3 regions of the Acinetobacter sp. C32I genome follow, and region 1 is predicted to be linked to each of the others. Evidence: predicted binding sites of a transcription regulator. Region 1 holds the regulator's gene; each other region holds the start of a gene.
What was found. The regulator PhoB, encoded in region 1, activates phosphate uptake and scavenging genes when phosphate is short. The targets are predictions, from matches to a motif close to TGTCATNAANCTGTCATAA.
Positions count from the first base shown of each region.

Region 2: the regulator PhoB is predicted to act here: its motif matches at 2,022-2,040, upstream of NDN13_RS06245 (NAD(+) kinase).
Region 3: the regulator PhoB is predicted to act here: its motif matches at 897-915, upstream of NDN13_RS08460 (inorganic phosphate transporter).

Region 1 covers NZ_CP098480.1:2,914,929-2,918,220, reverse strand. Annotated here, with positions in the region: gene NDN13_RS13925 (DUF2147 domain-containing protein) at 1-79, opposite strand, end outside; gene phoR (phosphate regulon sensor histidine kinase PhoR) at 189-1,547, opposite strand; gene phoB (phosphate regulon transcriptional regulator PhoB) at 1,557-2,267, opposite strand; gene NDN13_RS13910 (TetR/AcrR family transcriptional regulator) at 2,519-3,196, opposite strand.
Region 2 covers NZ_CP098480.1:1,257,392-1,260,683, forward strand. Annotated here, with positions in the region: gene NDN13_RS06230 (hypothetical protein) at 1-144, opposite strand, end outside; gene NDN13_RS06235 (hypothetical protein) at 208-615, opposite strand; gene NDN13_RS06240 (YeaC family protein) at 678-950, opposite strand; gene NDN13_RS06245 (NAD(+) kinase) at 947-1,855, opposite strand; gene mrcB (penicillin-binding protein 1B) at 2,090-3,292, shown strand, end outside.
Region 3 covers NZ_CP098480.1:1,729,886-1,733,177, reverse strand. Annotated here, with positions in the region: gene metH (methionine synthase) at 1-711, opposite strand, end outside; gene NDN13_RS08460 (inorganic phosphate transporter) at 1,150-2,781, shown strand; gene NDN13_RS08455 (hypothetical protein) at 2,908-3,234, opposite strand.

The sequences.
Region 1 (3,292 bases):
TTGGAGCAGCATGAATTGCCAAAGGGGTATTGAGTCCAAGTAAGAGAATACAAGCACGAAGAAAAGGGGTATTGAGCATGAGGAATACATCGAGAAATATAAATAATGAAATGAAACAACAATTTATTATATTATTTTAGTGGAATGATCACATCATATTTAAGGGAACTTAGCAGTTCCCTTCAGGTTTAAATCATGCGGTATAAGCGTTCTTTCGGGAACACCGCAGTAAAGGTCGAACCTTCATTTTCTTTAGAGGTAATTTCCAAGTGCGCACCGTGTTGCATCAACACGTGTTTCACAATCGCAAGCCCTAATCCTGTTCCACCTGTTTGACGGCTACGTGCGCTATCGACACGGTAGAAACGTTCTGTTAGACGCGGCAAATGTTTTGGGTTAATCCCGATGCCATTATCCTGTACGGTAAAGTACGCATGATCGCCATCTTCATGCCAGCCAATGGTGATGATGCCACCTGCAGGCGTGTATTTAATCGCATTGGTAATTAAATTACTGAATGCACTGGCAATTTCGATATCAGAACCAATCAGGTCGCAATGGCTATCAATATCCAGATTGAGGGTATGACCATAATCGAGATTGTAGGCACGGGCATCATCAAAGATTTGGTTCATCAGATTGGCCATATCAATAATCTGATTCTTTGCGACTTTCTTATTATTTTCTAAATTTGATAATAATAAGAGGTCATTGACCAAGGCATTCATCCGTTTGGTCTGAGATTGCATCTGGGTGAAAGCACGTTTCCAACGCGGGGTAATATCATCTTGATCGGTAAAGGTTTCGATATAGCCACTGAGCACGGTCAATGGTGTGCGTAACTCATGTGAAATATTATCGACAAAGTCTTTACGCATTTGTTCCAGATTATGCACCCGTGTGGTGTCATACGCGACCAGCAGACGGCTTTCTCCACCAAAACGGGTGAGTTTGACCTGTACATAACGTTCTTCATCCATCTGCGCCTGTAAACGGATACCATCAGGAGATTGATGGCTATGGTTGAAATATTCAATAAAATTGGGTTGGCGCAGAATCGACAATAAGTTGCGGCCACGATCCAAAGGGCTAATCCCTAACAGTTTCTCAGCGGCAGGATTCCACCATTCGATTTGATGTTGATCATCAATTAAAACCACCGCTTCGGCCAATGCCACCAGAGAGGATTGCGCCCGATCAATCAATCCGACCATCTCCGCTTGAACAATGCGTTCTTGACGTTGTGCACGGTAAACATTGAACAGCAAAGCGCCCCAAATCCCGTTCAGATTGGGTGGGACATCATAAGGGCGATTGGAAATCCATTCATTGACCAGATAAAGCGAGCGTAGCTGTAGGAAAAAAAACAGCACGAAGGCAATAAAAATACAGCTCCAGAAGTAACCCACCCCGAATCCGACTAAGCTTGCAATCAATAAGAAAAAAAGTAACAGTCTTAAATCTTGTTTTGCAAAGGTCCATAAACTGCTGTAGCGAAAACGTTGGTGTTCACGTGCCAGTTCAGGGACGGGGTAAGGCTCATACATAAAGGATTTTTAACCTACTGCTAAATCTGCTCGTGTCGAAAAACGGTAACCTGTGCCACGAACGGTTTGTACAAAACGGTCGACACCAAAAGGCTCTAACACTTTGCGTAAACGACGGATATGCACATCAATGGTACGGTCTTCAATATAGACATTGCCACCCCAGACCTGATCTAGGAGTTGAGCACGGGTATAGGCGCGCTCAGGATGGGTCATGAAGAAGGCCAATAAACGATATTCGGTTGGGCCCATATCTAAAATACTGTTGCCGAAACTCACGCGCTGGCTGACAGGATCAAGTAATAAACCATTGGCATCAATCACTTTCTCACCGCTCAATGCATTGGCACGACGTAATACCGCTTTGATACGAGAGACCAGTTCACGGGTTGAAAATGGCTTGGTCATGTAATCATCGGCACCTGCGTCCAGACCTTGTACTTTGTGGTCTTCTTCACCACGTGCAGTTAGCATGATCACAGGAATCTCGGCCAAATTTTCATCGCGTTTGAGGCGACGGCATAAATCCACACCGCTCACGCCACCCGGTAGCATCCAATCCAGCAAAATAAGCGCAGGACGCTGATCAACGATAATCTGATGCGCTTGTTTGGCATCCTCAGCTTGTAAACATTGGAAGCCTGCCATATCCAAAGAGGTATGGATCATTTCGCGGATCGGTAGCTCATCATCGACAATTAAAATATAGTCATCTTTCACAGCGCAATACCCTTAAAATCTGTAACGGTTTAACCGTTTTGTTGTTATGACAGGCTTATTACAAAGATTAATTATGACAATATCATTGCAAAAGAATTAATAAAGTCGAATTTAGCAATAAATTGTGACAAGCATGGGGCAGAGTCGTGACGGATTGATGACAATTTGCCTAGCAATAAAGCAAATGAATTCATTTGCTTAACTTAACTGTAGTTTAACAGCTTTGTGTGTCACAAAACTGTAAAACGATTTTAATTTTTTTGCGAGGTGGTTTCGATAAAAGACAAAAAGACAGCACAGCAGGCGGACAAAACATCTTCCAGAGGCTGTTTGAAGCCTTCCGAGACCCAACGAATAATAATATGGGTGACATAACCATTTAGGCCAGTTGCCATCAACGAGACTTCTTCAGTGCTATGTGGGGCATTGGGCATGGTGATCATCACGAAGCCCTGAATAATGCGATCGAATTGGGTCAGCGTTTCTTGAATGGTGGCTTGATTATGTAAATCCTGCACCAGCATGGCATCAATATAAATAATCCGTGCCATACGAGGATCATCTTTAATCGCGCTCAATAACGCTGACAAACCTGCAGTCACCATATTCTTGGGTTCAGGTGCTGCCATGAGGACAGCTTGGGTTAAGCAGGTTTGCATTTTTTCAATCATTTTTAAGAATACGGTTTGAAATAGTTCTTCACTTTTCTTAAATGATTCATAAAAATAGCGTTCAGTCAGCTTGGCTTCATTACAGACATCTTTGACCGTGACTGAGAAAAAGCCTTGTGTGCCGTAGGTTGCAATACCTGCTTCAATCAATTTTTCACGACGTGCTTCTTTGCGCTCGGTTAAAGACAGACCTTTAAATTGTCGTTCTTTCGCTTCTGTATTTTTTTTCTTGCTTGTCGCTTGATCTTGAGTTGCCATTGAAAAAACCGTTCCCTAAAAAGTCTTTAAACCGCGTGTCTAATATATGCATTTCAACTATGTTGTGCTGACTAGCATAACCAAATTTTGAAAATA
Region 2 (3,292 bases), 1.7 Mb from region 1:
ATCAAGTCGAGAATAGGTTATTTTTCCTAACTCGACATCTTGAACTGTTTTACTCTTTTCATTTGTAGGAGAACTACATCCTGCAAGAACAAAACTGAATAGTACGATTTGCTTAAGGATCAATTGACCAATCTCACGTTTCACTTTTTGCTTAACTCTAGAAACCCGTATATTTTAGCTACAGCACAATAGGCCATTTAAATGCACTTAATCTTCAACATAATAAAAATCTGGCCAAAACAGATATTCCTGAGCTGAAGAATGAATATTTCTTAAGCTCAATTGATCGCCTATTTTGATTGTAATCTTGTTCGGATCATGGGGCCCCGAAAGATATACATCTCGTTGTTGACCTATAAGCGTCTTACAATATGTATGATGGGCTTTGATTGTTTGAGAGTTCCGCATTGTTTCTGCCTCCATCACCTGAATCCCAATCAACAACATGGGATAACCATCATTCTTTATACTTGTATATTGAGCTTGAGGTGAAGTGTATTGCTGACTTGCAATAACCCTCACATTGAGTAAACATTCAATGGGTTGTTTGGCCAATGCAGCACCACTAAACAATATAAGAGATAATAGTGTGTAAACAGGTTTTAAACGTTTCATAAGATTCTTTATTATATTTTGATAAACATAAAAAAAGCCCAGTAATTACTGAGCTTCTTAAATTACACAAAACGAATTGGCTTGAATTCTGGCTCGTTATGGTGATGATCATCATCACATTCCTCACCGTCTTTTTTGGTGCCACGATCGATATAGCCACTGCGCTGTTCTTTTGGCAAATGTTCCATTTCCCATGCATACACCGCTTGCATACAGATTTCACGCTGTTCTTTGGTTAATGCAATACCATTTGGCCATTTACCAATTTCAACAGCAGTACGAAGACGCTCAACAATTTCAGGATTTAAAATAGCGAGCATTTGTTCAATATTCATGAGTCATCCTGTTGAAAAGATTCAAAATCTTGATTCCACCCCAATTTGGTACGACATGCCATATAGAAGTCATAACCGGGTGGATGTAATAAGCTTAGTTTAAACGGATGTTTGCGAATATGCACAGTGTCACCGACATTTAATGCAACACTATGTTGGCCATCTGCGCTGACCATCGGCAGAACACGGTTTTCACGAATGGTAATCTTTACCTCACTTTGCCCACCAACCACGATTGGTCGTGATGACAAAGTATGCGGATGCATCGGGACCAGTGCAATCGCATCCATACTCGGATGCAAAATTGGCCCGCCACCTGAAAGTGAATACGCGGTTGAACCTGTTGGCGTGGAAACAATCAGGCCATCACTATGCTGACGATAGACATATTGCCCATCAATATTCAGCTCGAAATCGATCATATGAACCGATTTTCCCGAATGCAGTACCACATCATTCAATGCAATTGCATCATAAATCGTTTCACCATTGGTTCTGACTTCCATTTCCAACAAGAAACGGCGATCCAGCTGAAACTGACCTTGCAAGACTTGATCAAGCTTAAATATCGCTTCTGCTGGCTTGATATCGGTTAAGAAACCCAGTCGACCACGGTTAATGCCGATTACAGGGGTATTGTGTCGAACCAATGCACGTGCAGCATGTAGTAATGAACCATCCCCTCCGACAACCACGACTAGATCAACCACTTCACCCAGTAAATTTCTGCTAACGGTCTGCCCATGACTATAAGGCACCAGTTTGGCTGTTTCCTGATCAAAAACGGGGTTTAAGCCTAAAGTGATCAAATGATCATGAATTAAACATAACGTTTCTACTACAGAATATTTGTCTGGTCGTCCAATTAGACCAATATTTCGAAAGGATTTATGTGAAATTTGCACGAATAATTCAGCTCCGTCGCGATTACTGACTATCATATCATTAACAACCAATGTTGCGTTGATGATTGATTAAAAAGTATAAAAATGTCTATCCGTTGTTTTTTTATACGATTAATGTCAACACATCCTTAAACTTTTTATTACATGTAGCTATTTATTCACAGTTTTATGATTGCAAAATGACAATAAGCTATCGCATCATTACCGACATTGTTTTGGTTTTAACGCAAATCTATGAAGTTTGAACGTGGTATTGGTTTTCTAGCACTCATTTTCTCAATGTTAGTGATAGGTGTCTTTGTTGCTTTTAGTATCTATCTGATCCGCTTGGATAATATTATTCGTGACAAGTTTGAAGGTCAGCGTTGGGACATCCCTGCCAAGGTGTTTGCTCGCCCATTAGAAATCTATTCTAATGCACCGGTTACCCAAGAGAATTTTACCCAAGAGTTAAAATTACTGGGTTATAAAAACACAGCGAATTACGACAAATCAGGTAGCTATGTGGTACAAGGCAACAAAATGTTTGTGCATACCCGTGGCTTTGATTACGGTGACAGTACCGAACCTGAACAAGTGCTTGAACTTGCTTTTGCTGATGGTCAAGTCAGCGAAATTCGTTCGACCAAACCATCGAATACAGGGATTGCACGTTTAGAACCTTTATTGATTGGCGGTATTTATCCGCAACATAATGAAGACCGTGTTCTGATTAAGCTGAATAAAGTACCCAAAACTCTGATTGAAGCGTTAATTTCAACAGAAGACCGTAACTTCTACCACCATCATGGTATTTCAATTCGTGGTACGGCACGTGCTTTGGTCAGCAATGCCACAGGTGGCCGTCGCCAAGGTGGTTCGACCTTAACCCAACAGTTGGTTAAAAACTTCTATCTCTCTCCAGAGAAAACGTTAAAGCGTAAAGTCAATGAAGCGCTAATGTCGCTGTTGATCGAATTACATTACAGTAAAGATGAAATTCTGGAAGCCTATTTAAATGAAGTAAACTTGGGACAAAACGGAAGCTACTCGATCAATGGCTACGGTTTGGCATCGCAATTTTACTTTGGCTTACCTTTACGTGAACTAAATATTTCACAACAAGCCTTTTTAGTTGGTCTGGTTCAAGGTCCTTCATTATACAACCCTTGGCGTAATCCAGAATCTGCAAAAAAACGTCGTGATGTTGTATTAAATAACATGATGGTGATGGGCTATTTAACCGAAGCTGAATACCAAGACGAAATTGCCCGCCCTTTAAATGTGGTGAGTAAACCAACCTTAGGTCCTGCAAAATTCCCAGATTTCCTTGATATTGTCCGTCGTCAACTGCGTACAGAATACCAAGAAAGCGATATCACCAATCAAGGTTTAAGAATCTTTACCACACTTGATCCAATTGCACAGACCCAAGTCCAAAATGCCTTTAAGAGCACC
Region 3 (3,292 bases), 1.2 Mb from region 1:
TAAATCACCGTGACGAACTGAGTTCCAGAACGCTTCTGCGGTTTGGCCTGTTAAGGTACGACCTGATGCATCGGTAATGGTGCCTGAAATCATCAATGGCAGTTCATGACCAATTTGTTTGAATACTTCTTTCACTGCAAAGATCGCGGCTTTACAGTTCAAGGTATCAAATACAGTCTCGATCAAGAGGATGTCTGCACCGCCTTCAATCAAGGCGTGGGCAGCTTCAATATAATTTTCTTTGAGTTCATCAAAAGTAATATTACGGAATGCAGGGTCGTTAACATTCGGTGAAATCGAACAGGTACGTGAGGTAGGGCCAAGTACGCCTGCAACAAAACGCGGTTTCTCTGGGGTTGAGTATTTTTCACATGCTGCTTTGGCTAAGCGTGCCGCTTCGCGGTTGATCTCTGGAACAAGGTCTTCCATGTGGTAGTCAGACATTGAAACACGGGTGCCGTTAAAGCTGTTGGTTTCGATAATATCTGCGCCTGCATCCAAATAAGCTTCATGGATGCCTTGAATAATCTGAGGTTGGGTTAAAACCAATAAGTCATTATTACCTTTAAGGTCTGATGCCCAATCTGCAAAACGTTCACCACGATAATCTTCTTCTTCTAGTTTATGGCGTTGAATCATGGTTCCCATTGCACCATCAATAATCAGGATGCGTTGGGCAAGAAGTGATTGTAGGGTGGTAAGCGTGGACATTCAGAAACCCCAGTCGATGATCAAGATAAAAAGCAGGGGCATTGTAACAGAAGCTACGTCAAAGCGCGTATTTTCAGCAAGCTTGAACAGTGATTCATCGGGTCACTTAGAAAATGTCATAAAATGTTCATGAAGTTGTCACAATTGAATTGAATAATGCTTAAAAAGAAAACATCCAGTTCGAAATGTGACAGTTTAATGTCATATTTCGTAGCGTTTGTTGCAAAATCAGACAAACAGTTCTATCGCTGTTTTTGATTTTATAATGCATTGTTTTTTATTAATTAAAATAAAAAATAAGGTGGATTTATTACTGAAAAATACAAAAAAATGTGATGAAAACATGAAATTTTGGCTTTATGTGACAGTCCTTTGTCATATAATTGTCATAATTTAATTAAACAATACAGGGGATTTTATTATCCTCTAACCGTCTACATGAATTCTAATCTTCCTCCTGCTTCGGATTCACCGCTTGCCAGCTCTCAGGCAAAATCGACGAATGTACATGTACCAACACCGAAATTTTTTATGCCGGTGTTCTTAACAGTTATTGTTGCAACACTGATTTATATCGGTTTTCAGCTTAGTGCTGACTTGGCACATGTACCGCCTTTAAGTTTATATTCAGTTATTCTTTTATCGACGGCACTTTTCATTGCTTTAGGCTTTGAATTTGTAAATGGTTTTCACGATACGGCGAACGCTGTAGCGACGGTTATCTATACCAATGCATTACCTGCTCCAGCGGCAGTAATGTGGGCTGGTTTCTGTAACTTCCTTGGGGTTATGGTGGCGAGTGGTGCAGTAGCGTACGGTATTATTGCATTACTCCCAGTAGAAATGATCATGAATGTCGGCAGTGGTGCTGGCTTTGCGATGGTTTTTGCACTGTTAATCGCGGCAATCCTATGGAATTTAGGAACGTGGTTTTTGGGGATTCCTGCATCAAGTTCACATACCTTAATCGGTTCGATTTTGGGTGTGGGCATCATGAACCATATTTTAAATGCGTCTGCTGGTGCGACCAGTAGTGGTATTGATATGGATCAGGTGATTAAAGTCGGTAAGGCTTTATTGTTCTCGCCATTGATTGGTTTTGCCTTTGCCGCAATCCTATTCTTATTGGTGAAGAAAGTCTTTAAACGCCAAATGGAGCTGTTTCAGCCACCAGAAGGCAATAAGCCACCACCACCACTGATTCGTGCAATCTTGATTTTTACCTGTACGGGTGTAAGTTTTGCACACGGTTCAAATGACGGTCAAAAAGGCATGGGCTTGATCATGTTGATCTTGATCGGTTTGGTTCCATTGGCTTATTCATTGAACAAAAACTTGGATGCGCAGCATTTACAGTCTTTTGAGCAGCTTTCTTCACAAACTGCGACGGTTTTAAATGTTAATCAAAACGAGCTGACAGATGAAAAAGCGCGTGATGTATTAACCAAGTATATTCAAACCAAAGAACAGACTGCTGAAGTTGTACCTGCACTTGCAAGTATGACGGCTCATTTAGGTACACGTGTTGCAGGTTATGGCGATCTTAAGGCGATTCCTGAAGCTGCTGTCAGTGAAATCCGCAATGACATGTATTTAAGTACCACCACGTTCAAACGTTTAGACAAAGCGGAAGCTTTACCAGAAATGGATAAAGACCAAGCGAAAGTGGTTAAAGAATATCGTAGTAGCTTGGATTCATTCCTCCAATATATTCCAAACTGGGTGAAAGTTGCGGTAGCACTGGCACTTGGTCTAGGTACGATGGTGGGTTGGAAGCGCATTGTAGTGACTGTTGGTGAGCGTATTGGTAAGAACCATATGACTTATGGTCAGGGGATGTCAGCTGAATTGGTCGCGATGAGTACTATTGCTGCAGCAGATGGCTTAGGTATGCCGGTATCAACCACACACGTATTAAACAGTGCGGTTGCAGGTACTATGGTTGCGAATAGATCTGGTCTGAATTTCGCAACAGTAAAAACCATTCTTTCGGCGTGGATCTTTACTTTACCCGCGACCATTGCATTGTCAGGTGGCTTATACTGGTTGTTCTTGCAGTTCGTTTCATAATGTTGAATTCTTAAGTTTCAGATAGAATTTAAAGGCTTTGCTTCGGCAAAGCTTTTTTATGTCTGTTCCTTTCGTTTTTCTTCAAGATTGTCTGATTTTAGCTATGAGTTGTCCTTTTAAAGTGGGTCAGCATACTCCTGTCAATTTATGATGCCCTGAATGGCTGAATGGCTGAATGGCTGAATGGCTGAATGGCTGAATGGCTGAATGGCTGAATGGCTGAATGGCTGAATGGCTGAATGGCTGAATGGCTGAATGGCTGAATGGCTGAATGGCTGAATGGCTGAATGGCTGAATGGCTGAATGGCTGAATGGCTGAATGGCTGAATGGCTGAATGGCTGAATGGCTGAATGGCTGAATGGCTGAATGGCTGAATGGCTGAATGGCTGAATGGCTGAATGCGGTGTTAGCTTGGGATAAATGATCGCAATAAAATTGCTTTTATTCCCCAAAAGAGGAATGGTTTTCTCATAGCCTTATCCGTTAGTATCAATAGACTGATCGTGCTAG